Regions from separate parts of the Rhizobium sp. FG113 genome, predicted to be linked through region 3. Evidence: predicted binding sites of a transcription regulator. Region 3 holds the regulator's gene; each other region holds the start of a gene.

Region 1 (5,467 bases), on a different contig from region 3:
CAGAAAGAACACGCTCGCGAATGTTCTCAGGCAAACCGCCCGGCGTCACCAGATCCACCTTCACCCCCAGAATATCCTTCAACTCTTCCAACAACCCACCGAGATCGAAAAGAGACGTCCCCGGCAGTGTGTCGACGAGAATATCAAGATCGCTATCCGCCCGATCCTCGCCGCGCGCCACCGAGCCGAAGACACGCGGGTTCGCCGCGTTGAAGCGCTTGGTCGCCTCACGGATCGCCTGCCTGTTTTGCTCCAGCACCTCGGACGGTCTCATCATCTTCTCACGTTACCACTCGGCAAGAACAATGGTCGAACTCATATCGGCTTGGCCTCTTCGAGAACGCGCCGCCGGACATCTTCGGGAAAGTCGCCCGGTATCATAAGGTGTATCGGCGTACCCAGCATCATCTGCTCGAGTTCATCGAGCAAACCACCGAGATCAAGAAGTGTCGCGCCGGGCAACGCATCAACCAGAATATCCAGATCGCTATCCGCCCGATCCTCACCCCGCGCCACCGAACCGAACACACGCGGGTTCGTCGCGTTGAAGCGCGTCGTCACCTCGCGGATCGCCTGCCTGTTTCTCTCCAGCACTTCCGATGGTCTCACCGTCTTTGCTCCCTCTCGACGACTATAAGCGGCGGACGGACAAGAGAAAAGCGGTGTCGCTCAGCGTGTCGGCAGAAGCGCTTCGAGCCTCAGGAGCGCGATGCGCTCCACCTGCGCCGTCGCCGTTTCGAATTCCGCATCGCGGCTGTTGTCGATGCGCTTTTCGAAGGCCGAAAGGATTGCCTGTTTGTCGAGACCCTTCACCGCGATGATGAAGGGAAAGCCGAATTTTTCGACATAGGCTCGGTTGAGTTCGGTGAAACGCTGGTGCTCATCAGGGCTCAGCCGGCCGAGCCCGGCGCCGGCCTGTTCCTTTTTGCTCTCCTCCGTCAGCTCACCGGCGATCGCCAGGCGGCCGGCGAGATCGGGGTGGGCGCGCAGAACGCCGAGGCGTTCCTCCGGGCTTGCGGCGCGAAAGATCGCAACCAGCGCCGTATGCACGCGGTCGACATCCAGCGTCTCGCCGACGAAGCCGTCGTCGAAGGCGCGCTCGGCGATGAAGGGCGAGTGTTCGAAGACGCCGCCGAAGCGGGAGATGAATTCGTCGCGTGCGATCATCAGATGGTCTCCGGTCTGTGGTGCTTGTGCCAGTGCTCGGCGATCTCGATGCGGCGCGGGATCCACACCTTCTCGTGGTCGAGCACATATTGCATGAAGCGCTTCAGCGCCGCGGCGCGGCCCGGGCGGCCGACAAGCCGGCAATGCAGGCCGATCGACATCATCTTCGGGCTGCCCGCCTCACCCTCTTCATAGAGCGTGTCGAACGCGTCCTTGAGATAGGTGAAGAACTGGTCGCCCGAATTGAAGCCCTGCGGCGTGGCAAAGCGCATGTCGTTGGTTTCGAGCGTATAGGGAATGATCAGGAACGGCTTGCCATCCACGCCCTTCACCCAGAAAGGCAGATCGTCGGCATAGCTGTCCGACGAGTAGAGAAAGCCGCCCTCTTCCTGCACCAGCCGCAGCGTGTTGTCGGATGGCTTGCCCTGATACATCCCATAGGGCCGCTCGCCTGTTAGTTCGGTGTGCAGCCGCACGGCTTCCAGAATATGCTTGCGCTCCAGCTCTTCCTGGAAATCCTTGTATTCCAACCAGCGGTAGCCGTGGCTGGCGATTTCCCAGCCCGCTTCCTTCATCGCCGCCACCGCCTCGGGGTTGCGCGCCATGGCCTGCGTGACGCCATAGACGGTCGCCTGCACCTTGAGCTCCGTGAACATCCGGAAGAGCCGCCAGAAACCGGCCCGCGAGCCGTATTCGTAGATCGATTCCATGTTGAGATTGCGCTGGCCGGGCCATGGAGCGGCGCCGACGATCTCCGACAGCAGGTTTTCCGAGGCTGCGTCGCCATCCAGAATGCAGCTCTCGCCGCCCTCTTCGTAATTGATGACGAACTGCACGGCGATATTGGCGCCGCCGGGCCATTTCGGGTCGGGGGTGTTGCGGCCGTAGCCGACGAGATTGCGCGGGTAAGTCTCGGATACCATGAAATCACCTTCCAGAAAGTCGGCGAACGGTAACACCTCAAGAGCGAATGTCGAGACGGAAACTGCGCAACAGAGTTTTGCCTTTATGGCACAATCGCTTAGGCCGGAACGGGAACCCGCTCGCGCCGCGCGCTGACCTTGCCCATCGGATGCAGCGAATGCACCCGGAACGGCCCGCCATTGCCCTCTTCCACCATCAGCGCCACGTTCGATATCTTCACGGGATCGATGAGAACCGGTTCGAAAACGCTGCGCAGCGAACGCTCGATGCGCGACATGTCGACCAGGCTGACCGGACCGGTCAACGGCATGTGGAAGCGGAATTCGTCCATCACATGGGGGCATCCCCAGCGATGCAGATTGGCGAACTGCGCCGCCGAAAGCCCATCCGGATCGCTTCGCTCGATATCGGCATCGCTGAGCGGCGCGCGGAACTGGTCGAATTGCTGCACGATCGAGGACGCCAAATACTGGACGTTGTCGCAGGGCAGCGAAGGCACCAGGCTGAAGATGCTACCGGTGCGCGCGACCTCGAGCCGCGGAATGGAAAACGGCGTCAGCGTGCCGCAGAAGCGCATCAGTTCCCGCAAGAGTTGCGGCTCCGACATATCGGCCGCAAGCCGGAAGGGTGCCTTCAGCGCGCCGTGAAAACCGTAGCGCCGCGGCACCGCCGTATGAAAGGCGACCTCGTGAATGCTGAGCCCTCGGATTGCCGTGGGCTCCACCATTTCGCCGGAAAACACGTTTCGGCCGAGCCAATTGGCGGCCGCGTGCGACAGCGGGTCATTCGCGGCGGGCGTGAAGCATATGGCGTATCGCATGCAATTTTCTCCGTCGGCACCAGGCGCGACTCGTCAGCGCGCCGCCGTTTTGCAAGCAGATAGGCGATTTGCATGACAGATTGACGAAGGACAGCGAGTGCTAATTCACGTTTAACGTGAATTGCCAAATATCTCGCGAAAGTGGCCGCTGAATTCAGGATTAGACAGCGAAAAACGGAAAAGCGTAAGCGAAACGAGAAAATTCAAGCGATCGCGAGGCACTTTAGCGTGAAGCGACGTGAATATGATTGATCAGTTGAAAACTCTCGGGCACCGCGAACGGTATCGCGGTGCCGGTTGCCATATGCACCACCGCCTCGGCCAGCCGATGCGCAAGGCCGAAGCTGACCTTGAAGCCACCGGTCAGCGCCAGCAATTTCTCATGCGCAGGATGCGGACCGATCATCGGGTCGCGATCGATCGCCTTGGGGCGCAGCCCGGCCCAACGCTCGATAACGGGCGCATTGCGCAGCAAGGGCACCAGCGCCCGCGCCTTCTCGACCAGCACATCCAGCTGTCCGTCGGTCGAAAAGGGTGCGTCGAAGCGATTCTCGCTGGTGCTGCCGATCGCGACATGCCCGCCCTCATGCGCCACCACATAAAGCCCATCGCGGAAGATGGTCGGCAGGCCAGGATCGATATCCGCCTTCAAAAGCGCCGACTGCCCCTTCACCGGCTGCCCGAGCGGCTGTGTCAGGCCCGCCGTGTCGCGCGCCAGAAGCGGAAACGACTGGTAACCGGCCGCAATAATGCAATGTCCGAAGGCGATCGGCCCAGCATCGGTGTCGGCAACCCCGCGTCCGGCATCGATGCCGCGAAGGGCTGAATTCTCGATGATGCGCACATGTCTGGCGCGGCGGAGAAAGGCTGCGAGCACACCCGTCAGCGACCGTGGCGCCACCCGGCCGGCCAGCGTGTCATGCACGAAGCCCCCCTCCATACCGGAAGCGTCCGGCCAGCCGGATACATCAGGCGTATCGATCACCTTCCAATGGAAGCGTCGCTCGCCGGCATTCCAGTGGCTGTCGGCATCGCCGGAATGCCCGAGCGCGATATCGCGCAGATGCGGCTTGGGCAGCGGGATCAGGCGGCCGGAGCGGCGATAGCCCGTTGAGAGGCCCGTCTCGGCCTCCAGCCGCGCCACCTCGGCCTCCAGCGCCACCAGCGCATCGAACTGAAACTGCTTCTTCGAATTCCATTTGTCCGGCATGTGCGGCATCAGCGCGCCCAGCAACCCGCCGCTCGCCCCGCCTCCAAGCACGCCGGCATCGATCAGCACCGCGTCGATCCCCATCCGCTCGGCGTAGACGGCCGCCCAGAGCCCCATGATGCCGCCGCCGACGATCAACAGATCAGTGGACAATTGACCCGAGGGCAAGGCCGGACTATCGGCTGTTGACATGACAGACATCGATCCCGATCAGATTAATTTGGCACAGGCTGAGATGGCGAACCGGCCGCTTGAATGGCGCGACGGCGATATGCCCTATTCGCCGGCCTTTGGCGACCATTTTTATTGCCAGACCGACGGCCGCCTCGAATGCGGCCATGTCTTCCTCGCCGGAAACGGCCTGCCCGAGCGATGGGCTCAGGCGCAGAGCTTCCTGATTGGCGAGCTCGGTTTCGGCACCGGCCTGAACTTCGCCGAGACCTTCAGAAACTGGAAGCTGAAGCGCGCGGAAGGCCAGCATCTGCACTTCATGTCCTTCGAGCTCTACCCGATGCGGCGCGACGAGATCGACCGCGCGCTGTCGCACTGGCCGGAGATCGACGCCGAGCGCATCGCGCTGGTCTCGGCCTGGCCGGATCAGCCCGAGGGCATCGTGTCCTTGAAGCTCGACGAGCAGACCACGCTGAGCGTCGTCTGCGGCCGGGCGCTCGATGGCGTGGCGGCGGCCGAGGCGAGTTTCGATGCCTGGTATCTGGATGGCTTCGCGCCATCGCGAAATGCCGACATGTGGTCGCAGGAGCTAATGACGCTGGTCTGTGAGAAGACTGTCCCAGGCGGCACCTTCGCGACCTACGCCGCAGCCGGTTTCGTCCGCCGCAATCTGGGCGCCGCCGGCTTCGCGGTCGAGCGTCGTCCGGGTTTCGCCGGCAAGCGCGAAATGCTGTGCGGCGTCAAGCGCGCCGAGAGCTAGACCAACTCTAGCCTAGCTCAGCGAAACCCCGCTCGCGCGGCCTTCCTTGCCGAGCCAGAGCGCGATCTTCTCTTCCAGCAGTTCGGGGCTGATCGGCTTGGCCATGTAGTCATCCATGCCGGCGTCGAGGCAGAGATCGCGGTCGGCGTCGAGCGCGTGCGCCGTGACACCGATGATCGGCACGCGGTGCCCCTGGCCGCGCTCGAGCTCGCGGATGCGCCGCGCCGCGTCGTGGCCGTTCATGACAGGCATCGACACATCCATCATGATGATGCGCGGCGTATAGGCTTCCCAGGCCTCGACAGCCTCCTCGCCATTCTTGACGACGAGGAAGTTCAGCCCTGTCGCCTGCAGGATCTGCGTGAAGACGATCTGGTTGACCTCGTTGTCCTCGGCGACGAGCACGTCGATGAAG
Region 2 (5,467 bases), on a different contig from region 3:
ATACCAGCCTGGCGCAGATAGCGCGAGTAGGCGCGCAACACGCTTGTTTCGCGGGCCGACAGGCCGGCCGAGATGATCAGGCGGTTGAAGTTGTCGTTGTCGATGACACCGGCAAAGGCGAACAGGAAGGCTTCTTCCAGCGCGGCTCCATGCTGCTGCAGATCGATCTCGGCGCCGCTTTGGGCTTCGAGTTCCATGTCATGCAGCACGACCAGCTTCTCGCTGCCGTCGGCCAGCGTCACGTTGATGTCGAAGGTGCCTTCGCTGATGACGCTGAAGCCGAGATTCTCGAGGAGCGGAACGCGGCGGGAGAGCGCGAGTTGGCCATTGAAGTGGAAGATCTTCAGGCAGAGCAGCGACACGCCGTCCTTGAGGCGCGTGTAGAATTCGATGCGGATCTGCTCGCCCGTCGCGCAGGCGACGATGTCGGCGAAGTCTGCGAAGGTTTCCTCTGGCGGGAAGAGATCCTGGTAGGCGTTGCTGACCTTGATCTTGGGCGCCTTCGGACCGGCAAGCATTTCGAAGCGGTCGTCCCAGCGGGCAGTGATCGCGCGGATCGCTTCTTCGAGCTTCGCCTGAGGGATACGCGGCGTCTTTCCGCCGGAGCGGCCGATGATGAAATGGACGCGGGCGACGCCACCTTCGGGGAAAGCCGGATAGTAGGCCGAGACGCGGCCGTCATAGATGGTCTTGAGGTAGGTGCCGATTTTCTCGCGGACGATCGAATCATATTCCTCGCGCGGCACGTAAACGATAACGGAGACGAAACGATCGAAGTGATCGATGCGCGGCAGCACCCGCACACGCGGTCGGTCGGTGAGATCGTTGATCTGTTCGGCGAAGGTGGCGAGTAGGGTAGTGTCGATCTGGAAGAGATCGTCGCGTGGGTAGGATTCCAGCGTGTTGTCGAGCATGCGGCCGGAATGGCTCATCGGATCGAAGCCGAAATGCTCCTTCACCTTCTCCACCTTCGAGCGCAGCAGCGGGATGTCGGTTGCGAGCGACGTATAGGCCGTCGAGGTGAAAAGGCCGACAATGCGCAGTTCGCCGGTGACATTGCCACTCTCGTCGAAGCGCTTCACGCCGACATAGTCCATATAGGCGCGGCGGTGGACGACGGATTTGACGTTCGCCTTCGTGACGATCAGGAACTCCGGGCCATCAAGGAAGGCGAGGATTTCCGGCGTCGTGGTGACGGCATCGCGGCCTGTCCGGAGCACCAGGACATCCGGGTTGGAAAGGATGCCGAGCCCCGTGCCCTTGTCGCGCTCGACCTTCGCATCCGAGCCCTTGCCGGAATAGACATATTCGCGCATCCCCAGAAGGGTGAAGTTGGCGTCGCGTAGCCATGTGAGGAACGCGACCGCTTCATCGCGATCTGCCTTGCGGCGGCCGACATTGCGCGACGACAGTTCGTCGATGGCGGTGCCGAGCTTGTCCAGCATCGGCTTCCAGTCGGAAACCGACAGGCGCACCTGTTCGAGGACGATTTCGATCCGCTCGATCAGATCGGCGGACTGCGCCGGGGTGAGTGGGGCGAGGTGTAGCTGAATGTGGCTGACGCGGTTTGCCGGCTCGCCCGGCATATCCGGCGAATAGAGTTCCGGCGGGTGACCTGGCTGCATGACGAGAATGGGATGAACCGCCATGAAAAGATCGCGGTAACTGCTCGTCACCTCACCCATGACCGATTCGTAGAGGAACGGCATGTTGTGATCGGTCACCGACAGGACCGATACCGCCACGCCATCCGGTTCCACATTGTCGAGCGAGGTGACGGTGACACGCGGCGCATTGCCGGTCCAGGCGGCGAGTTCGGCCGCGCAGTGGACGGCGGAAATCGCCAGCATTTCAGGCGTGTAGGATTCAAGGTCATCGCCGCTGGCGCGTCCGAAGAGAATATCCGGCGCGAGATAGTGCTCGCCCATTGCCGTCGCGATCTTGTTCGCGCTCTCGATCTGCTTTTCCCGTTTCGGATTGTTTCGAGCAGCCATTGACTGTGTCCCCCATTTTCTCGATTGCGCGCAGGTTAGCAGAAGGTTTGACAGAAAAATTGCTAAAATAGGGACGTCGATCGCAGTTTTCGTGCGAATTTAGCCGGCATGTCGTCAATTCTGTAAAAAATGATCCGAATATGATTTTCGTCGCCAGAAGTTTGATCACGTCCGAATGAAGAGTTGTTGACAGTCGCGCAGCAAAAAGACGATCAACTGAGGATCGGAACCCGGATCGGATAAACATGTCGCAGAATGCAGCAGGCACGGTGATCGTCATATCGAGCCACGTCGTTCGTGGATCGGTCGGCAATCGGGCGGCGGTGTTCGCGCTCGAGACGCTCGGCCACCAGGTATGGGCGCTGCCGACCATCGTTCTACCCTGGCATCCGGGCCACGGCCGTTCGACGCGGCTGACCTTCGCGGAGGCCGATTTCGACGCGGCGATCGACGATCTCATTCGCGCGCCGTGGATCGGCGAGGTCAAGGCGGTGCTTTCGGGCTATTTCGGCAATGCCGCGCAAGCCCGCTCCGTCGGCCGTCTGATCACCGCGCTCAGGGAGCAAAATCCCGATCTGTTTTACGTTTGCGATCCCGTGATGGGCGATCTCGGCGGGCTTTATGTTCCCGAGGCGACGGCCGAAGCAATCCGGGACCATCTGATCCCGCTGGCATCGCTGGCGACCCCAAATCGCTACGAACTTGCCTGGCTGTCCGGCGCGCCGCTGGAGAGCAATACCGAGATCATGGAGGCGGCACTCGCCCTTGGGCCCGCTCGCATGCTGGTGACCTCGGCGGTGCCGATGATGGCTGGTGGAACGGGCAACCTCTATCTTTCCGGGCGCCACGCGCTGCTTGCCGAGCACCGGTTGATCGACAATCCGCCAAACGGCCTGGGCGATCTTCTCGCCGCGCTTTTCCTATCGCGGCTGCAGTCCGGCATGGAAGACGAAAAGGCGTTGCAGCTGGCGACGGCCAGCGTCTACGAGGTGCTGGCTCGGGCGGTGAAGCGCGGTAGCGATGAGCTGACGCTCGCAAACGACGCCTCCAGCCTGTCGACGCCAATGGCGATGGTGCAGATGCGGCATCTGATGCATCCGGCGCAGCGGCGAAAGAGCTAGCGGTCGCGCCGTTAACGCATTTGGCGCTGCGATATTGATCTTGCATCGCTCACGCTGTAATCGAAGATCATGCAGCGTTTTCCAGATACACTTCTCGACGGCTATCGCAACTTCATGAGCGGGCGTTATGCCGACGCTCGTGACCGATACAGGACGTTGGCGGAGCACGGGCAGAGCCCGAGCACGCTGGTCATTGCCTGTTCGGACTCTCGCGCGGCACCGGAGCTCATCTTCGATTCCGGGCCCGGCGAGCTCTTCGTCGTGCGCAACGTAGCCAACATGGTGCCGCCCTACGAGCCTGATAGCAATTTCCATGCGACCTCGGCTGCGCTCGAGTTCGCGGTTCTGGCCCTGAAGGTCACTGATATCGTCGTCATGGGGCACGGTCGCTGCGGCGGTATCCGCGCTGCGCTCGATCCCGATGCCGAGCCGTTGTCGCCCGGCGACTTCATCGGTCGCTGGATGTCGCTGGTGCGGCCGGCGGCTGAGCAGATCCAGAGCAACGACGTGATGACACCCGGTGAACGCCAGACGGCGCTGGAGCGTGTGTCGATCCGCAACTCGATCGACAATCTCCGCACATTTCCGGAGATCAAGGCGCGCGAAGAGGCTGGTGACATCCAGCTTCATGGCGCCTGGTTCGATATTTCGACCGGCGAATTGTGGGTCATGGACGCAGAAACGCGCGACTTCATTCGCCCTGACGTCTGACACGATAATCCGAGCCAAGCAAAAAGGCGCTGCGGTTTCCCGCGGCGCCTTTTTCATTTCATCATCAGGTGTGGATCAGTTCGCATCGATCTGCTGGCCGATATAGGCGATCGCCTGCTGATAGACCGTTGCAGCGTTCCAGCCCGAGATGGCTGCGAAGTTCGGCTCTCCCGGCTGGTAACCGGCACCCGGACGCCATCCGTGGCCCTTCAGGAAGTTCGCGGTCGAGGCCAGCGCGTCGGCGCGTGAGCCGACCATGTCGACCCGGCCGTCACCATCGCCATCCGCTCCATAGAGCACGACGTTGCGCGGGAGAAACTGTGTCTGACCGATTTCGCCATGGGCTGCGCCGCGCGCCTGCGGGCTGAGGAAGCCTTCGCCGACGAGCTGAAGCGCTGCGTAGAGCTGGTCAGTGAAATAGGCGGTACGGCGGCAATCGAAGGCCAGCGTGGAGACAGCGGACATGGTGTGCTGGGTGCCCATGTAGCTGCCGAAACCGGTTTCCATGCCCCAGATCGCGATCAGCGGGCCGGCCGGAACGCCGTACTTGCGTTCGATGTTGGCAAAGAGCGCCGCATTGGCGCGCTTCATGCCCTTGCCGCGCGAGATGATGGCCTGGCCGCCGCGCTTCTGCATGAAGGCGTCGAAGGAGAGCTTGAAGCTCTTCTGTCCGCGGTCGGCGGAAATTGTCGGTCTGTTGTAGACGACGTTGGCGAAGGCCTTGTCGAGAACGGAACGGCTGACGCCGTTTGCCGCTGCTTCCTGCTTGAAGGCAACCACCCACTGGTCGAAGCCCGCGCTGGTGTTGCTGCACTGTGGTGCCGCTTCAGCCGTTGCCGGAAGTGCCTGGAACATGGCGAACACTGCCGCCGCTGCCAGCAAAAGTCTTGTCTTGCGCATCGAATACCCCGATCTCGATCAGCCTAGCCTTCAGCCGGACTGGAGCCCGCTATTGGCAACGTTGTCACGACCATTCATTTGACGAGCGCGAGATGCCGTCTGACATCCCGCGCCCCTGAATAAGCCTTAACTTAAGTAACGGGCTTAACAAGACATGGTTAAGAAAATATTCAAGCAGCCTGCTTGCGTGGCTTCACAAGTCCGCGATTGACGAGCAGTTCGGCGATCTGGATCGCGTTCAATGCCGCGCCCTTGCGCAGGTTGTCGGAAACCACCCACATGTTGAGGCCGTTCTCGACGGTTGCGTCCTCGCGGATGCGCGAGATGAAGGTCGCGTCTTCACCGGCGGATTCGTAAGGCGTGATGTAGCCGCCGTTCTCGTGCTTGTCGATCACCTGGCAACCAGGGGCATCGCGCAGGATATCGCGAGCCTGATCGGCGGTGATTTCCTTTTCGAACTCGATGTTGACCGATTCCGAGTGGCCGATGAAGACGGGAACGCGCACGGCCGTGCAGGTCACCTTGATCTTCGGATCGAGCATCTTCTTGGTTTCGGCCAGGACCTTCCACTCTTCCTTCGTGTAGCCGTCTTCCATGAAGCTATCGATATGCGGAATGACGTTGAAGGCGATACGCTTGGTGAACTTCTTGTTCTCGATCGGATCGGCAACGAAGACCGCGCGCGTCTGATTGAAGAGTTCGTCCATGCCATCCTTGCCGGCGCCGGAAACGGACTGGTAG
Region 3 (5,467 bases):
TGAGGTCGGAGGAGGTTACCGCGGAAAGATCGAGAAAGTGTTTTGGGGAAGCCATCTGTCTTTAACCTGTTGCGCCCGCCATCCGGCCGGGCATCCATCCATTCAAGCCGTCTTCTTTGCCTTGGCGCGCACGCTCTCGGCGGCACGCTCCAGGCGTGCGAGGCCTTCGCGGGCTTCGTCGGCGGTGACGACGAGCGGAGGAAGCAAACGGATGACATTGTCGCCGGCCGGAATGGCCAGCAGGTTGGCAGCGCGGATGGCCTGCAGGAGCTCAGCCGACGGAACAGCCGCCTTGACGCCAAGCATCAGGCCTTCGCCCCTGACATCCTCGATCACATCGGGGAAGCGGTCCTTCAGCGATGCGAGCCCCTGGCGGAAGACGAGTGCCACGTCGCTGACGTGCTGCAGGAAGCCTTCCTCAAGGATCACATCGAGCACGGCATTGCCGACAGCCATGGCAAGCGGGTTGCCGCCATAGGTCGAGCCATGGGTGCCGGCCTTCATGCCGGAGGCTGCTTCAGCCGTTGCAAGGCAGGCGCCGAGCGGGAAACCACCGCCGATGCCCTTGGCGGCGGCCAGAATGTCCGGCGTTACGCCCAACCGCTCATAAGCAAAGAGCTTGCCTGTACGGCCGACGCCGGTCTGAACCTCGTCCAGGATCAGAAGCAGGCCGTTTTCATCGCAGAGCTGGCGCAGCGCCTTCATGAACTCCACGGTCGCAGGGCGGATACCGCCCTCACCCTGTACCGGCTCGATCAGGATGCCGGCCGTGGCATCGGTGATCGCAGCGCGAACGGCCTCGATATCACCGAAGGGAACCTGGTCGAAACCGGGTGCCTTGGGGCCGAAGCCTTCGAGATACTTCTCCTGGCCGCCGGCAGCGATCGTCGCCAGCGTGCGGCCGTGGAAGGCACCTTCGAAGGTGATGATGTGGAAGCGCTCGGGATGGCCCTTCGAATACTGGTAGCGGCGCGCGGTCTTGATCGCGCATTCCAGCGCCTCGGCGCCGGAGTTGGTGAAGAACACCTTATCCGCGAAGGTTGCATCCGTAAGCCGCTTGGCGAGGCGCTCCTGACCGGGGATCTCGTAAATGTTGGAAAGGTGCCAAACCTTATCGGCCTGATCCTTCAGTGCTCCGACGACATGCGGATTGCTATGGCCGACGGAGGTCACGGCAACGCCCGCGCCGAAATCGAGATATCGCTCGCCAGTTTCGGTGATCAGCCACACGCCCTCTCCTCGCTCGAACCGCAGCGGGGCACGAGAGTAGGTATCATAAAGCGGCGCGGCTTCAGCCATGGCGCGATCTCCTGTCATTCGCTCAATAATCGCCCGGACTCCGGCTAAAAAGCGGGTGCCCGGAAATGAAAAATGCCGCCTTTCGGCGGCGAGGGGCACTATTGTCTTTTCGCAGTGCGATGTCAACAAAACTGAGCTTTTGTCGCATGCGTCAAGCAAGCATCGGGGTGCCGGTGAGCTATCAACAGCTAATGTTGCAGAAATGACTCTCTCACCCAGCAAGTTGGGGAAAACCGAGAAATCGATTCGCCGCGATTCAACCGACTCTTGTCACGGAGTCGCCCTCACTCTAGGTTAAAACTCAATTACTAGACTGCATGCGGCGGAACTAGTCACCAAAATCGAGCAAGCGTTTCTTGGTCCGGACACGTCCGTGCCATGGGTGAGGGATTCTGCCTACACCAACGCAATAAGGCGGAGACAGGGCATGAACTGGACAGACGAGCGCGTTGAAAGACTGAAGAAGCTTTGGGCCGAAGGCCTGAGCGCCAGCCAGATTGCGGCACAACTTGGCGGTGTAAGCCGCAACGCCGTCATCGGCAAGGTCCACCGTCTGAACCTGCCTGGCCGCGCCAAGGCCGGCGGCACGACGACCGCGACCCGGGCGCCGAAGCGCCCGGCGGTTTCGACGCCCCGCCCCGCCAGCAACTTCAATTCCGCACGCATCTCGCCAAGCCGCGCCGTTGCCCGCCCGCAGGGCGCAGTGGCTCTCAAGGAAGAGATGGACATCGATGCGATCGAGGAAGTCCGTTACCGTCCGGCTTCCAACGTTGTCGTTCCGATCTCGCGCCGCCTCGGCCTTACGGAACTGACCGAGCGTACGTGCAAGTGGCCGGTCGGCGATCCGCTGACGGATGACTTTCACTTCTGCGGCTGCGAGTCCCCTGACAACTCGCCATACTGCACCTACCACCAGCGGATGGCCTACCAGCCGGTCAACGAGCGCCGCAAGGCCGCCAACCGGGTCGCATGACCCGGAAAGCCGGATAAGGAACACAAGAAAACGGGCCCTCGCGGGGCCCGTTTTTCGTTGGATCGGATGAAATGGAAGCGCCTTACGCTTCCATCGAATAACCAGCGCCGCGAACGGTGCGGATGACATCCTGCATGTTCGAGAAGTTGAGCGCCTTGCGCAGGCGGCCGACGTGAACGTCGACGGTGCGCTCGTCGACATAAATGTCATGGCCCCAGACGCCATCGAGCAGCTGCGAGCGGGAGAAGACGCGGCCGGGCGACGACATCAGGAATTCCAGGAGGCGGAATTCGGTCGGTCCGAGGCGGACTTCGCGGCTCTTGCGGTGAACGCGATGGGTTTCGCGATCGAGCTCGATATCGCCGCACTTCAGCAACGAGGAGAGCACTTCCGGCTTGGCGCGGCGCAGCATCGCCTTGACGCGGGCGACGAGCTCAGGCGTCGAGAACGGCTTGACGACATAGTCATCGGCGCCGGTCGACAGGCCGCGAACGCGTTCGCTTTCCTCGCCACGGGCGGTCAGCATGATGATCGGCAGGCGCTCCGTCTCCGGGCGCATGCGCAGGCGACGGCACAGCTCGATGCCGGATACGCCGGGCAACATCCAATCGAGGATCAAAAGGTCCGGCGTGCGTTCCTGCAACCGGATCTCGGCCTCGTCACCGCGAAGGATGGTATCGACTTCGAAGCCTTCGGCCTCAAGGTTATAGCGAAGAAGCACGCTCAGTGCTTCTTCGTCTTCAACGACTGCTACTCTTGGGATCATTCGTCTCGGTCTCCTGGGGGCGTGGGTCCGGAACGCTTATTCCGTGACCGCGCCGACGGTGTTGGCGGTGTCGTCCTTCGGACGTTCGCCTTCCGGCTGGGCGCCGGTAGCCATGTAGTAGATGGTCTCTGCGATGTTGGTGGCGTGGTCGCCGATGCGCTCGATGTTCTTGGCGCAGAAGAGAAGATGCGTGCAGCTGGTGATGTTGCGCGGATCTTCCATCATGTAGGTCAGCATCTCGCGGAACAGCGAGGTGTACATCGCGTCGATTTCCTCATCGCGCTCGCGGATCGACTTGGCGCGGTCGGCAACGCGGCTGGTGTAGACGTCGAGAACTTCCTTGAGCTGGACGAGCGCCAGTTCGGAGAGATGCTCGAGGCCACGGGCGAGCTTGCGCGGAACGCCGGTGCTCTGGACCGCGATGACGCGCTTGGCAGTGTTCTTGCCGAGATCGCCGACGCGCTCGAGATCGGCCGCGATGCGGATCGAGCCCATGATTTCGCGAAGATCGGCAGCCATCGGCTGGCGGCGGGCGATGGTGATGATCGCCTTCTCGCCGATCTCGCGCTCGGCGTGATCGAGGATCACGTCGTCGGAGATGACCTTCTGGGCGAGCGAAGTGTCGCCGTTGACGAGCGCGCGAACAGCGTCGCCGACCATCTGTTCCGCGAGGCCGCCCATTTCGGAGATGCGGCGCGTCAGGAACTTGAGATCATCGTCATAGGCGGAATAGATATGTGTCGATGCCATGGGGCTTATCCTTGAATGTCCTGAGGTTTACCGGTTTCGGAGATCAGCCGAAGCGGCCCATGATGTAATCCTGGGTGCGCGGATCATCCGGGTTGGTGAACATCTTGTCGGTATCGTTCTCCTCGACGAGGTTGCCGAGGTGGAACATGGCGGTGCGCTGCGAGACGCGGGCTGCCTGCTGCATCGAATGCGTGACGATGACGATCGTGTAGGCTTCGCGCAGCTCGTGGATGAGCTCCTCGACCTTGGCGGTCGCGATCGGGTCGAGCGCCGAGCAGGGCTCGTCCATGAGGATGACCTCGGGGCTGACGGCAATCGCGCGGGCGATGCACAGACGCTGCTGCTGACCACCCGAGAGGCCGGTGCCGCCTTCATGCACGCGGTCCTTGACTTCGTTCCACAGGCCGGCGCGCTGCAGGCTCTGCTCGACGATGACGTCCATGTCGGCCTTCGCCTTGGCGAGACCGTGGATGCGCGGGCCGTAGGCGACGTTTTCGTAGATCGACTTCGGGAACGGGTTCGGCTTCTGGAACACCATGCCGACGCGGGCGCGCAGTTCGACGACGTCGATATCCGGATCGTAGATATCATCGCCATCGAGCGTGATCTTGCCGGTGACGCGGCAGTTGTCGATCGTGTCGTTCATGCGGTTCAGGCTGCGCAGGAAGGTGGACTTGCCGCAGCCCGACGGACCGATGAGAGCCGTCACGGTGTTTTCGCGGATGTTCAGCTTCACGTCGAAAAGCGCACGCTTCTCGCCGTAGTAAACCGAGACGTCCTGGCCGATCATTTTATACGGAATGGTATTCATCTTCTGGTCTAGCGCCTTCTCAACTGCTGCTTCCGTCAACATGTTCATGATGTTTACTCCGTTTACCAGCGGCGCTCAAAGCGACGACGCAAGAGGATGGCTCCGAGGTTCATGACGATCAGGAACAGGAGCAGGACGATGATGGCGCCGGACGTGCGCTCGACAAAGGCGCGTTCGGCTTCGTTTGCCCACATGTAAACCTGCACCGGCAGAGCCGTGGAGGGATCCATCGGGGTGGCAGGCGCATTGGCGACGAAGGCGACCATGCCGATCAGGAGCAGCGGCGCGGTTTCACCGAGCGCGTGCGCCAGACCGATGATGGTGCCGGTCAGGATGCCAGGCATTGCCAGCGGCAGAACGTGGTGGAACACCATCTGCATCTTCGAAGCGCCGAGGCCGAGAGCGGCCGCGCGGATCGAAGGGGGCACGGCGCGCAGCGCTGCGCGGGTGGCGATGATGATGGTCGGCAGCGTCATCAGCGTCAGCACCAGACCGCCGACCAGCGACGCGGAGCGCGGCAGACCTGCGAAGTTGATGAAGACGGCGAGACCGAGCAGACCGTAGACGATCGAAGGAACGGCCGCGAGGTTGTTGATGTTGACCTCGATCAGGTCGGTCAGCTTGTTCTTCGGCGCGAACTCTTCGAGGTAGATCGAAGCAGCGACACCGATCGGCAGCGACAGGGCAAGAACGATCAGCATCAGGTAGAGCGAGCCGATGAGGGCGACGCCAAGACCTGCGGCTTCCGGACGGCTGGAATTGCCGTTGACGAAGAGGCCGGTGTTGAACTCCTTGTGGAGCGTGCCGCTGGCCGCCATCTGCTGCATCCAGCCGACCTGGCGGTCGTTGACCTTACGGTTCTTCTCGT
Region 4 (5,467 bases), on a different contig from region 3:
CGAGATATGATGTCTTTGCTTGTCCTCTAATGAAAGAGGAGGAGATTCCATGTCGCTCGAAGCTTGGCTAGCATTTGCTGCCGCATCGGCAATCATGCTGGCTATCCCAGGGCCGACGATTCTCCTCGTCGTATCTTATGCGCTCGGCCACGGCCGCAAGACAGCCTTTGCGACCGTGAGCGGCGTGGCACTCGGCGACTTCACCGCGATGACGGCATCGCTGTTCGGCCTCGGCGCGCTGCTGGCCGCATCGGCGACGCTGTTCACCGTCCTGAAGTTCATCGGCGGCGCCTATCTGATCTGGCTCGGCATCAAGCTCTGGCGGGCACCCATCATTGACGGCCCGATGGCCGACAATGACAATCTGCCCGAGGAAAAATCGCTGAAGATTTTCCTCCACGCCTATGTGGTGACCGCGCTCAACCCGAAGAGCATCGTGTTCTTCGTCGCCTTCGTGCCACAGTTCTTGAATCCTGCGCTTCCCTTCTTCGGCCAGATGCTGATCATGGAAGCCACCTTCCTCGTGCTCGCGACCATCAACGCCTCCACTTACGCCCTTGCCGCGCACGCCGCGCGGGGCCTGATTCGCAAGGCCGCCGTGCAGCGCGCGGTCAATCGCACTGGCGGCACATTGCTCATTGCAGCCGGCGCCGTGACCGCCGGATATCGCCGCATCGCCGCCTGAAAATCTCAGGTTACCGACCGCGAAAAGCTCAAGAAATTTTCCGTGGGTTGCCGCAAAGCAACGAATAGGTTAATTGGCAATTCAGGGCTTAAGGTTTTTGGTAACTTTTGACGCTGCCGGGGTGGCGCGTTTTCACGAGAGTGAGAGTATGGCAGCGATCGGTTTTTCCGGCTTGAAACGCAATCTCATCGTATCCACGATGCTGTGCTGCGTTGCTGCTGGCTGCTCGAGCGTCGAATACACATCCCAGGCGGATTTGATGGCCGAACAGGTCGTCGTCCCTACCCCGAAGCCCGGCGAAGACGCGATGTTCGCGGCCATTCCAGCCGGCGAAGGCACACCGGAAACACAGATCGGCGGCGACCAGACCGCTGCGTCCGTCGCAACCGCCGCAATGCCAGCAGTCGATTCGGCACAGCAGACAGCGCAGTTGCAGCCAGCCGCTTACGGCCAGATCCCGCTGACGCCTGAAATGACCGCGATCCAGTCCGTGGTGCCGACACCACGACCGGGCGCACCGTCGACCGAGCTCGCTTTCGCCGCCAGCCCGCAGAACAATGCCATTGCCGCCCTTTCGGCGATCGACACCACGCCGCATTCGATGATGGACTACGGCTTCGACACATCGGGCCCGATGGACCCGCCGACCGCGCCGCCGATGTTCAGCGACAATGACAGCGACGACGATGGCGCGCCGACGGTCGAAAAGAGCGCGATCACCAAGATCATCGATAAATATTCGCAGATCTACAAGGTTCCCGCGACGCTGCTTCACCGCGTCGTTCATCGCGAAAGCCGGTACAACCCGAAGGCCTACAACAAGCGCGGCTACTTCGGCCTCATGCAGATCAAGTACAACACCGCCAAGTCGATGGGTTACGACGGCCAGCCTGAGGGCCTGTTCGACGCCGAAACCAACATCAAATATGCCGCGAAGTATCTGCGCGGCGCATGGCTGGTGTCCGACAACAGCGAAGACAACGCCGTCAGGCTCTACGCCCGCGGCTACTACTACGACGCCAAGCGCAAGGGCATGGACGACATCGCCCACGGCAACTACTAAGCCCTACAGCCCCAAAGGCTCTAATGAGCGGGATCGGCCGACGCCGATCGGGTCGGCGACGGCAGCGTCGCCAGTATCTCCTTCAGCAGAATTTCCGGCCGGTATCTGAGCCAGCTCGGCGTCAGGCCGAGCCTGACCATGACGAGACTGGCCGAGGGCACGATCACCATGCTCTGCCCGTCATGCCCTTCCAGCCAGAAGGCGTCGGCCGGAATGCCGGTCTCCCCGCTCCTGCCGCTGCCGGGCGGGCGAAGCCAGGCCTGACCATGCGAATACATGCCGCCGGAAGATGCCGTCGGCGTGCGCATCATGCTCATGAAGCTCTCGGGCAGCAGCCGCTCGCCATTCCAGACCCCATCCTGCAACAGGAACTGCCCGAACCGCACCCAATCACGCGCCGTCGCATAGAGATAGGAGCTGCCGGCGAAAGTGCCGCGCGCATCGACCTCGAACACCGCGCTCGACATGCCGAGCGGATCGAACAGGGCCGTCCTCGGATAATCGATCGCCTGCTTCTCGTCGCCCAGGCGATCCATCCAGATGCGGGAGATCAGGACGGATGTTCCGCTGGAATAGTTGAACTGCGTGCCGGGATCGTCGTCGAGATCAAGGCTTGCGGGCAGCGCCGTCTGGTCCGCGTCGAGATAGAGCATCCGGGTGACGTCAGCCACCGTGCCGTAGTTCTCGTTGAACCTGAGGCCGCTCTCCATCCCCAGCAGTTGCCCAAGCGTGATCTGCGACCGCTTGTCGTCGCGCCATTGCGCAAACAGCCCGGCATCACCGGCATCGATCTTGCCGTCGAGCATCAACCGGCCGACGAGCGCGGCGTTGACCGTCTTCGTCATCGACCAGCCGATCAATGGCGTTTGCGGACAAAACCCCTTGCCGTAACTCTCCGCGACGATCTTGCCATCATGGACGACGACGACCGCGCGCATGTTTTCACCGGTCAGACGGGGATCGGCGAGCAGCGCTGAGATCGCCGCATCGTTTTCGATCGGCAGCACGGTTGCGTCCTCGGAAGGCTTCGTGACGACGGGCTCGGGCACCGCCTTCCTAGCGGCGGCGAAATCGCCATCCGGCACGGCCGTGCAGCCGAGGCCATCGCGGTAGATCGCATAATTGGCGGCAAACAGGCCGAGGATGCGCGCCGTCACCTGCTTGCCGGCCTCATCGACATGCACGCGAATCAACCGCAGCAAGGGATTTCCGGGCGCCTGGACGTCTTCGGCAAGCACGGCATTCGCGTCGCGTCCGGCCAGGAAGACATTCGAGCAGACGATCTTCGCCGCATAGCCGTCGCCGATCCTCAGCAACTCCGGCGGCCTGACATAAAGCCAGCCCGCACCCGCAACGACGATGACGGCAACGCCTGCAGCCGCCGTCTTCAAGATACGCAGAACACGTCCCATAAGCGCCCCTCCGAACCGATAGAGAAGCAGGAAAATTGTCGTTTAGAAAGCCCCGTCAAGTGCTCGCCATTCCCAATTGCGCGAGGTGTCCACAGCCAAGGCCGCCCACAGGCAACGTCATCAAACTGTAGCGCCGCCGCGTTAAACGCCCTGAACGCTAAATGTTGAGAGACTCACTTATGACGGAATTTGCCCCGGATGCCGGCTTCCGCAAGAACCGGAAACTCAAGGCAGCTCTTCTCCGCCACAAGGCCTTTTCGAAAGAGGGCCTGTCCGAACGTCTTTTCGGGCTGCTCTTTTCCGGCCTCGTCTATCCGCAGATCTGGGAAGATCCCGATCTCGACATGAAGGCGATGGAGCTCGAGCCGCATCACCGCATCGTCACCATCGGCTCCGGCGGCTGCAACATGCTCGCCTATCTCTCGCAGAGCCCTGCTTCGATCGACGTCGTCGATCTCAACCCGCACCATATCGCGCTGAACAAGCTGAAGCTCGGCGCCTTCCGCCACCTTCCCGCTCACGCCGATCTCGTTCGCTTCCTGGCAAGGCCGAACCAGTCCGCCAACAGCCAGGCCTTCGATCGCTTCCTGTCGGCCAATCTGGATGAAGCGACGAGCAATTACTGGAACGGCCGCAAGTTCGGCCGCCGCCGCGTCACCGTCTTCGATCGCAACATCTACAAGACGGGCCTGCTCGGCCGCTTCATCGGCGCCGCCCACCTTCTCGCCCGCGTCCATGGCATCGATCTCACCGGCGTCGCCAAGGCGAAGACGATGGAAGAACAGCGCCAGCTCTTCGACGAGAAGATCGCGCCTCTGTTCGAAAAGCCTGTCGTGCGCTGGATCACCAGCCGCAAGAGCTCGCTCTTCGGCCTCGGCATCCCGCCGCAGCAATATGACGAGCTCGCAAGCCTCGCCGCCGACAATTCGATCGCGCCGGTTCTGCGCCATCGTCTGGAAAAGCTCACCTGTCATTTCCCGATGCAGGAAAACTACTTCGCCTGGCAGGCTTTCGCCCGCCGCTATGCCGATGAAGGCGAAGGTCCGCTGCCGACCTACCTGAAGGCGGAGCACTACGAGGCGATCCGCGCCAATGTCGACCGCGTCAGCGTCCACCATGCAAGCTTCACCGAACTGCTTGCCGGCGAGCCCGCCGCCTCGCGCGACCGCTACATCCTGCTCGACGCGCAGGACTGGATGACGGATCAGCAGCTGAACGACGTCTGGTCGGAAATTTCGCGCACCGCCCGCGACGGCGCCCGCGTCATCTTCCGCACCGCCGCCGAAAAGAGCATCATCGAAGGCCGCCTTTCGCCCGCCATCCGCGACCAGTGGACCTATCTCGAGGACCGCTCGCTCGAACTGACCGCGCTCGACCGCTCGGCCATCTACGGCGGCTTCCACATCTATGTGAAGAAGCCATGAGCCGGACGGATATGAGCCCGGTGGACGCGCCCTCGGAGAAACATGCCGACCTCATGGACGGCATGTATCGCTACCAGCGCCATATCTATGACCTGACGCGCAAATACTATCTCCTCGGCCGCGACCAGACGATCCGCAATCTCGATCTTATCAAGGGCGCCACGCTGCTCGAGGTCGGCTGCGGCACCGGTCGCAATCTGGCGCTGGCCCACAGGCATTATCCTGAGGCCAGGCTTTACGGCCTCGACATCTCGCAGGAAATGCTGATCTCGGCCCGCAAGACCTTCGCGGGGCTGAACACCTCGGCCGATTTCCGCGTCGCCGACGCCACGGCTTTTGACGCCGGGGATTTCGGCGTCGATGGTTTCGACCGGGTGATGATCTCCTACGCGCTGTCGATGATCCCCGATTGGGAGCGCGCGATCGACGCATCGCTCGCGGCACTCGCCCCCGGCGGCCAGCTGCACATCGTCGATTTCGGCCAGCAGGAAGGCCTGCCCGGCTGGTTCCGTGCCCTGCTGCGCTCCTGGCTCGACAAGTTCCACGTCACGCCGCGCGCGACGCTGCGAGACGTCCTGCAGGCCAAGGCTGACCAGGAAAATGCGCAGCTGATCTTCAAGACGATCGGCGGCGGCTATGCCTGGCGCGCGATAATAATTAAGGCCCGCTAATATTTAGCTTGAAACTAACCGATTTTTTACGTTGATATGGTGAATAGAGAGGGCATCTAAGCGCTGGACGCGTCAATTCGAAGGTCAGGCTGTGGGGCAAAAAGATCATTCGGTTCACGACGGAACATCCATGCGCCGGCTTCTGTTATGCGTATTGCCCTTGGCCCTCATGCTCGCTGGCTGCACCTCCTCGGGCTATGACTATCTCTCCA

Evidence for each region. Region 3 encodes PhoB, which activates phosphate uptake and scavenging genes when phosphate is short. Its sites were predicted from a motif close to TGTCATNNANCTGTCAT; they were not measured.
Region 1: a site for PhoB is predicted at 2,984-3,000, ahead of ACODTZ_RS31420 (DUF1045 domain-containing protein). Genes of this name have one in related genera too.
Region 2: a site for PhoB is predicted at 2,170-2,186, ahead of ACODTZ_RS19545 (NAD-glutamate dehydrogenase). Genes of this name have one in related genera too.
Region 4: a site for PhoB is predicted at 3,276-3,292, ahead of ACODTZ_RS15090 (BtaA family protein). Genes of this name have one in related genera too.

Annotation. Positions count from the first base shown of each region.
Region 1 covers NZ_JBMDKV010000022.1:50,099-55,565, forward strand. The annotation lists gene ACODTZ_RS31400 (nucleotidyltransferase family protein) at 1-274, opposite strand, end outside; gene ACODTZ_RS31405 (nucleotidyltransferase family protein) at 316-609, opposite strand; gene uraD (2-oxo-4-hydroxy-4-carboxy-5-ureidoimidazoline decarboxylase) at 670-1,167, opposite strand; gene puuE (allantoinase PuuE) at 1,167-2,090, opposite strand; gene ACODTZ_RS31420 (DUF1045 domain-containing protein) at 2,189-2,911, opposite strand; gene ACODTZ_RS31425 (NAD(P)/FAD-dependent oxidoreductase) at 3,135-4,313, opposite strand; gene mnmC2 (tRNA (5-methylaminomethyl-2-thiouridine)(34)-methyltransferase MnmC2) at 4,312-5,052, shown strand; gene ACODTZ_RS31435 (PAS domain-containing hybrid sensor histidine kinase/response regulator) at 5,065-5,467, opposite strand, start outside.
Region 2 covers NZ_JBMDKV010000008.1:137,145-142,611, reverse strand. The annotation lists gene ACODTZ_RS19545 (NAD-glutamate dehydrogenase) at 1-1,994, opposite strand, end outside; gene pdxY (pyridoxal kinase PdxY) at 2,240-3,115, shown strand; gene ACODTZ_RS19535 (carbonic anhydrase) at 3,185-3,826, shown strand; gene ACODTZ_RS19530 (lytic murein transglycosylase) at 3,902-4,726, opposite strand; gene ACODTZ_RS19525 (aspartate-semialdehyde dehydrogenase) at 4,897-5,467, opposite strand, start outside.
Region 3 covers NZ_JBMDKV010000002.1:522,758-528,224, reverse strand. The annotation lists gene argF (ornithine carbamoyltransferase) at 1-55, opposite strand, end outside; gene ACODTZ_RS09745 (aspartate aminotransferase family protein) at 103-1,299, opposite strand; gene ACODTZ_RS09740 (GcrA family cell cycle regulator) at 1,727-2,272, shown strand; gene phoB (phosphate regulon transcriptional regulator PhoB) at 2,355-3,038, opposite strand; gene phoU (phosphate signaling complex protein PhoU) at 3,075-3,788, opposite strand; gene pstB (phosphate ABC transporter ATP-binding protein PstB) at 3,832-4,647, opposite strand; gene pstA (phosphate ABC transporter permease PstA) at 4,662-5,467, opposite strand, start outside.
Region 4 covers NZ_JBMDKV010000005.1:51,550-57,016, forward strand. The annotation lists gene ACODTZ_RS15075 (LysE family translocator) at 50-685, shown strand; gene ACODTZ_RS15080 (transglycosylase SLT domain-containing protein) at 834-1,748, shown strand; gene ACODTZ_RS15085 (serine hydrolase domain-containing protein) at 1,769-3,160, opposite strand; gene ACODTZ_RS15090 (BtaA family protein) at 3,340-4,584, shown strand; gene ACODTZ_RS15095 (class I SAM-dependent methyltransferase) at 4,581-5,255, shown strand; gene ACODTZ_RS15100 (glycoside hydrolase family 25 protein) at 5,386-5,467, shown strand, end outside.